Regions from separate parts of the Arthrobacter sp. NPDC097144 genome, predicted to be linked through region 2. Evidence: predicted binding sites of a transcription regulator. Region 2 holds the regulator's gene; the other holds the start of a gene.
The links. Region 2 encodes HrcA, which represses chaperone genes, less so after heat shock. Its sites were predicted from a motif close to TTNGCACTCGNNNNNNNCGAGTGCNAA; they were not measured.
Positions count from the first base shown of each region.

Region 1: the regulator HrcA is predicted to act here: its motif matches at 1,223-1,249, upstream of groES (co-chaperone GroES).

Region 1 is NZ_JBIWDW010000004.1:177,815-181,173, forward strand. It holds gene ACIQXM_RS10775 (ABC transporter permease) at 1-12, opposite strand, end outside; gene ACIQXM_RS10780 (siderophore ABC transporter substrate-binding protein) at 73-1,023, opposite strand; gene groES (co-chaperone GroES) at 1,387-1,683, shown strand; gene groL (chaperonin GroEL) at 1,764-3,359, shown strand, end outside.
Region 2 is NZ_JBIWDW010000002.1:382,891-386,249, reverse strand. It holds gene dnaJ (molecular chaperone DnaJ) at 1-1,044, opposite strand, end outside; gene hrcA (heat-inducible transcriptional repressor HrcA) at 1,177-2,190, opposite strand; gene ACIQXM_RS05465 (DUF3097 domain-containing protein) at 2,392-3,234, shown strand.

The sequences.
Region 1 (3,359 bases), on a different contig from region 2:
GGCGGCGCTCATAATTCTGTCCGGTCTCGTTGGGTTCCGGCTCCGGCGCCGGAACCCAACGGTGAGAGAGGGTTAGGAGACGGCGTCCTGAACGGCGGAAACCATGCTGTCTACGTTGTTCAGTCCGTATCCGACGAGGTACCAGCTGGAGGCATCCAGCATCGTGATGTTGCCGTTCTTCGCGGCCTTGGTGCCGTCCACGAGTTCGTTGCTCATCACGGCGGAAGCGGCCTCGCCGCTCTGGCCCACGGCTACGTCGCGGTCAATCACGAACAGGTGGTCGGGGTTCTGGCTGGCGATGAATTCCGCGGTGATGGACTCGCCGTGGGACCCGTCGTGCTTGATGTCGGCCACCGGCGTTACGCCGAGGACGTCGTGGATGATGCCAAAGCGGGAACCGGCGCCGTAGGCAGTCATTTCACCGCCGCTGGTCATGACGATCAGGCCGGTGCCGGCTTCTGCGGTAACAGCCTTGGTTTCCTCGATGCGGGTATCGATCGCGGCGAGCTTTTCCTCAACCATGTCTTCCTTCTCGAAGATGCGGCCCAGCGTGCCTGCCGCTTCCTTGAAGGAATTGATGGAGTCCGCAGCGTCCACGCTGAGGTCGATGGTGGGGGCAATCTTGCTGAGTTCCTCGTAGGAGCCTGCAACACGGCCGGAGATGATGATCAGGTCCGGGGCGCCTTCGCTGATGGCTTCGAAGTCCGGCTCCTTCATGCTGCCGATCTTCTCGTACTCGTCTCCGGCGTATTTGGAGAGGCTTGCGGGATACGTGGCGGCAGGGACACCGTCGACATCGACGTCGAGGGCATCCATGGTGTCCAGCGCACCCAGGTCAAAGGTGTACACGGTTTCAGGGTTGACCGGAACCTCGGTGCTGCCCTGGGCGTGCTCCACGGTGATCGTGGACGGCTCAGCCGAAGCATCCGCTGAGGCTTCGGTTTCTGATCCGCAGGCGCTCAGCGCAAGAAGGGAAGCGAGTACGGTCCCGGCGACAAGGCGGGATTTGGCGGGAGTTTTCACGGTAGGGGCTCCAACTGCTTGGGTCGATCGTCCGGCCCGGTGGGGAACCCCACCAATAGGACAGAAATTTTCATTAGGACACAAAAACATTTGCTAATTCTGCGCGCCCTAGAAAACTACCGTGTTAGGACAGCCTAAGCAACTTTGGCGTCCCATCATGCGTCGCAGGTTCTCCCTGCGGCACTGAATGCCGCAAAAATTGGCACTCGCCTTGACCGAGTGCCAGCCCTTGCATAAAGTCGGACCTAGCACTCTCCTAGGGAGGGTGCTAATTCCCGAGGGAAGCGCCAACCGGCACCGCGACGACGGCCAGCGCCCACCGACGGTCCCCATCCGTTAGTAACTACGCAAAGGAGAGCCCGAGTGTCGGTCTCGATTAAGCCCCTTGAGGATCGCATTGTTGTCCGCCCCCTCGAAGCCGAGCAGACCACTGCTTCCGGCCTCGTCATCCCGGACACTGCAAAGGAAAAGCCCCAGGAGGGCGAAGTTGTTGCAGTAGGCCCCGGCCGCGTTGATGACAACGGCAACCGCGTTCCCGTGGATGTTTCCGAAGGTGACGTAGTCATCTACTCCAAGTACGGCGGAACTGAAGTCAAGCACGGCGGCCAGGAGTACCTGGTGCTGTCCGCCCGCGACGTGCTGGCCATCGTCGTTAAGTAGTTCACAAAGGAAAGCCCCGGCCAATCTGGCCGGGGTTTTCTGATGCAGGTGCAGATGTAGCTGTCGGAAAGGACACACACATGGCAAAGCAATTGGAGTTCAACGACTCCGCCCGCCGCTCGCTGGAGGCCGGCGTCGACAAGCTGGCCAACACCGTCAAGGTGACCCTCGGCCCGCGCGGCCGCAACGTAGTGCTCGCCAAGACCTGGGGCGCTCCCACCATCACGAATGACGGCGTGACCATCGCCCGCGAAGTCGAGCTGGATGATCCGTATGAGAACCTCGGCGCGCAGCTGGCCAAGGAAGTAGCCACCAAGACCAACGATGTTGCCGGCGACGGCACCACCACGGCCACCGTCCTGGCGCAGGCCCTGGTCAAGGAAGGCCTGCGCAACGTTGCTGCAGGCGCTGCTCCGGGCCAGCTCAAGCGCGGAATGGAGACTGCCGTGGAAGCGGTAGCCGCCCGCCTGCTGGAAAACGCCAAGGAAGTTGAAGGCAACCAGGTGGCGCACGTCGCCGCCATCTCCGCGCAGAGCATGGAGATCGGCGAACTGCTGGCCAAGGCTTTTGACACCGTCGGCAAGGACGGCGTCATCACCATCGAGGAATCCTCCTCGACGCAGACCGAACTGGTCATCACCGAGGGCATGCAGTTCGACAAGGGTTACCTGTCCCCGTACTTCGTGACCGATCCGGAACGCCAGGAAGCCGTCCTCGAAGACGCGCTGATCCTGATCAACTCCGGCAAGATTTCCTCCGTGGCCGAGTTCCTGCCGCTGCTGGAAAAGGCGCTGCAGGCCTCCAAGCCGCTGTTCATCATTGCCGAAGACATCGAAGGCGAAGCCCTGTCGACCCTGGTGGTCAACAAGATCCGCGGCACCCTGAACGTGGTTGCCGTCAAGGCTCCCGGTTTCGGTGACCGCCGCAAGGCCATGATGCAGGACATCGCCACCCTCACGGGTGCACAGGTTGTCTCCCCGGACCTGGGCCTGAAGCTGGACCAGGTTGGCCTGGAGGTGCTGGGCTCCGCCCGCCGCATCACGGTCACCAAGGACAGCACCACCATTGTTGACGGTTCCGGTTCGGAGTCGGACGTGGCGGACCGCGTTGCCCAGATCCGTGCAGAAATCGAACGCACGGACTCCGACTGGGACCGCGAAAAGCTGCAGGAACGCCTGGCCAAGCTCTCCGGCGGCATCGGCGTGATCAAGGTCGGTGCAGCCACCGAGGTTGAGCTGAAGGAAAAGAAGCACCGCATCGAAGACGCTGTGTCTTCGACCCGTGCAGCCCTGGAAGAGGGCATTGTGGCCGGCGGCGGTTCCGCACTGGTTCACGCTGCCAAGGCCCTGGACACCGATCCCGAGGTCCTCAAGCTTGAGGGCGACGCCGCCACAGCAGTGGGCCTGGTGCGCCGCGCCCTGGCACAGCCGCTGCGCTGGATCGCCGAAAACGCCGGCGCCGAAGGCATGGTTGTTGTTGCCAAGGTCACCGACCTCGAGGTCAACAACGGCTTCAACGCCGCCACCGGCGAGTACGAGAACCTGATCGAGGCCGGCATCATTGACCCGGTCAAGGTCACCCGTTCCGCCCTGCGCAACGCTGCGTCCATCGCCGCGCTGGTCCTCACCACCGAAGCTCTTGTGGTGGAGAAGCCGGCCGACGACGACGATGACAGC
Region 2 (3,359 bases):
GCGCAGCAGTTCCTCCTGCTCGCTGTCCAGCTTCTGCGGGGTTTCCACGTGCAGGTGGACCAGCAGGTCTCCGCGGCCGTAACCGCGCAGGTGAGTTACGCCAAGGCCCTTGAGCGTGGTGATCTCCCCTGACTGGGTACCTGCCTTGACCGCGATCTCGCGGTCGCCGTCGAAGGTTTCAAAGTTGATGTTGGAGCCCAGGGCGGCCGCCGTCATCGGAACCGTCAAGGTGGCGTGCAGGTCATCGCCTTCGCGGACAAACGTGGGATCGGCATTGACCCGGATTTCCACGTACAGGTCTCCCTGGGGTCCGCCGGCCGTGCCGGCTTCACCCTGTCCGCCCAGCTGGATGCGGGTACCGGTGGCAACACCGGCGGGGATCTTGATGTTCAGGGTGCGGCGGCTGCGGACGCGGCCTTCACCGGCGCACTCGTGGCACGGGTCCGGAATGACCGTTCCGTAGCCCTGGCAGGATCCGCAGGGCGCGGTGGTCATGACCTGGCCGAGGATGGAGCGCACGGCACGCTGCACCTGGCCGGTGCCGTGGCAGATGTCGCAGGTGCGCGGCGAGGTGCCCGGCTGGCAGCAGCTTCCGTCGCAGGTGGGGCAGGTGACGGCCGTATCCACTTCGATCTTCTTGTTGGTGCCGAAAACGGCGTCCTTCAGGTCGATGCGAACGTTGATCAGGGCGTCCTGGCCGCGGCGCGTGCGGGACGCGGGGCCGCGCCCGCCGCCGCCTGCTGCTCCGCCGAAGAACGTGTCGAAGATGTCCTGGAATCCGAAACCCTGGCCGCCGAAGCCGGCACCCCCGCCGCCGAAACCGTTGTCATTGCCGTTTTCGTTTCCGGTGGTGTCATAGATCCGGCGCTTCTGCGGGTCAGCGAGGACCTCATAGGCGTGGGTGACGGCCTTGAACTCGTCCTGCGCTCCGGGAGCGGGGTTGACGTCCGGGTGCAGCTTGCGGGCAAGCTTCCGGTACGCCTTCTTGATTTCTTCTCCCGTGGCATCGCGTTCGACGCCAAGGACCTGGTAGTGATCGCTCACTCGTGCACATCGCTTCCTGTAATTGGCAGTAGCCGCGTTCTTCGCGCCGCCCTCGGTGAGAAGGCGTCCGCCGGCCGGTGCCGCGCTGGCGGCCGCGGCCGGCGTACTGCTGATGTATTCTCTAACGCTTTTCTAGTTGTTCAAGATCCGGGAAAGATAACGGGCCACGGCCCGGACCGTGGCCATGGTGTTGGGGTAGTCCATGCGGGTGGGGCCGAGCACTCCCACCTTTGCCGAAGCATCGGGTCCGTAACCCGTGGCAACCACCGATGCCTCGGAGAGGGAACCGTGCGGGTTCTCACGCCCGATCCGGACAGAGACACCCCTGGCGTCCTGTTCCATTTCCGACAACAACCGGAGCATGACAACTTGTTCCTCAAGTGCCTCCAGAATCGGACCGATTGTCAGGGGAAAGTCTACTGTGGAGCGCGCCAGGTTTGCGGTGCCGGCCATCACCATGCGGTCTTCGCGGTTGATTCCGGCCAGCTGTTCCAGGGCATGGGCCAGGGCGGCGGCATTGCGGCGCTTGCGGGCCGGAACCAGGGCCAGGCAGTCGGTCAGCTGTCCGGTGATGCGGGTCAGCGGGGTTCCGCCAAGCGTGGACAGGAAGTGCTGGCGCAGCTCCAGCAGGTCCGGCTCGGTTACCTGGTCCGGAACGGTGATGACGCGCTGCTCCACCCGCCCGGTGGTGGAGATCAAGACCACCAGCACCTGCGCCGGGGCCAGGAGGACAAATTCGATGTGCCGGACCTGGGCGCTGCCCAGATGCGGATACTGCAGGACCGCCACCTGGTTGGTCAGCTGCGAAAGCAGCCGGACGGTCCGTTCCATGACGTCGTCGAGGTCTTCCGCGCCCTCCAGCAGGGACTGGATGGCCCGGCGCTCAGCTGCGGACAGCGGCTTGACGTCTGAAATCTGGTCCACGAACAGGCGGTAGCCCTTGTCAGTGGGGATGCGGCCGGCGGACGTGTGCGGCGCAACAATCAGGCCTTCTTCTTCAAGGGCGGCCATGTCATTGCGGATGGTGGCACTGGAGACGCCCAGCTGGTGGCGCTCCACCAGGGCCTTGGAACCCACCGGCTCCCGCGAATGGACGTAGTCCTCAACAATGGCCCGGAGCACCTCGAGTCTGCGTGGTTCACTCATGGTTTTCCCTCCCTCGTTGACGGCCTTCGGCTTTGCACACCGAATCACTGCATGCACTGAAGAATGACGGTTAGCACTCACCATGCTCAAGTGCTAAGTCTAATACGGATCGGCGGCGTTGCTAGCATTGAAGCTCCCGTGCCCGCGTCCGCCGAACGGACGCGGAAACCAGCCGGAGCACCCAGAGTGAGGACTACACCCGTGTCGAATTTTTCGTGGGGGCCGCAGGACATCAGCGCCCCGGCCCGGCGCGTGCTGCCCAAGGTGGGAGCGGAAATGGGCCTGGTGCTCGAGGACGTGCAGACCGGGTGGGTGGGCGCCGTCGTGCGGGTGGAGAAATCCGGCGGACTGCACCTGATGGTGCTGGAGGACCGGCGCGGCAAGACCAAGTCCTTTGAGCTGGGCTTCGGGTTCCTGCTCGACGGCGAGCCGGTGGAAGTGGTGCCCGCGGTGAAGGCCGCGGCTCCCGTATCGCGGCGGACGGCGTCGGGCTCCGTGCGGGTGGACAACGTGCGGGCGCGGACCGCCCGGGCCAGCCGCATCTGGGTGGAAGGAAAGCACGACGCCGAGCTGGTGGAAAAGGTGTGGGGCGATGACCTGCGGGTGGAGGGGATCGTGGTTGAGCCGCTCCACGGCGTGGATGACCTGCACGCGGCGGTCCGGGACTTTGCGCCGGGACCGGGCCGCAGGCTGGGGATCCTGGTGGATCATCTGGTGGCCGGGTCCAAGGAATCCCGGATTGCCGCCGAAGCCATGGCGGTTCCGGGTGCGCGCGGCAACGTGCTGATTGTGGGCCACCCCTACGTGGACGTGTGGCAGGCCATCAAGCCCGGCACCATCGGGCTGCCGGCCTGGCCTGTGGTTCCCCGCCATGAGGACTGGAAAACCGGCATTCTCAAGGGCCTGGGCTGGCCGCACCGCGACCACACGGACGTGGCGATTGGCTGGAAGAAACTCCTGGGAAGCGTAAGCTCCTATTCCGATCTGGAACCCTCGCTGCTGGGGCGGGTGGAGGAAGTTATTGACTTCCTGACCGTCCCCTAGCGGCGTGCGGCCGCCGCGCCGTTGCGGGCTCCAGGCTCCGGAACCAGTACCCTAGATGAGAAATACCCCAGCCGGCCGACCCCGATCCGTACAGTCTCACCGGGAACCAGAGGCGAAGACCCACG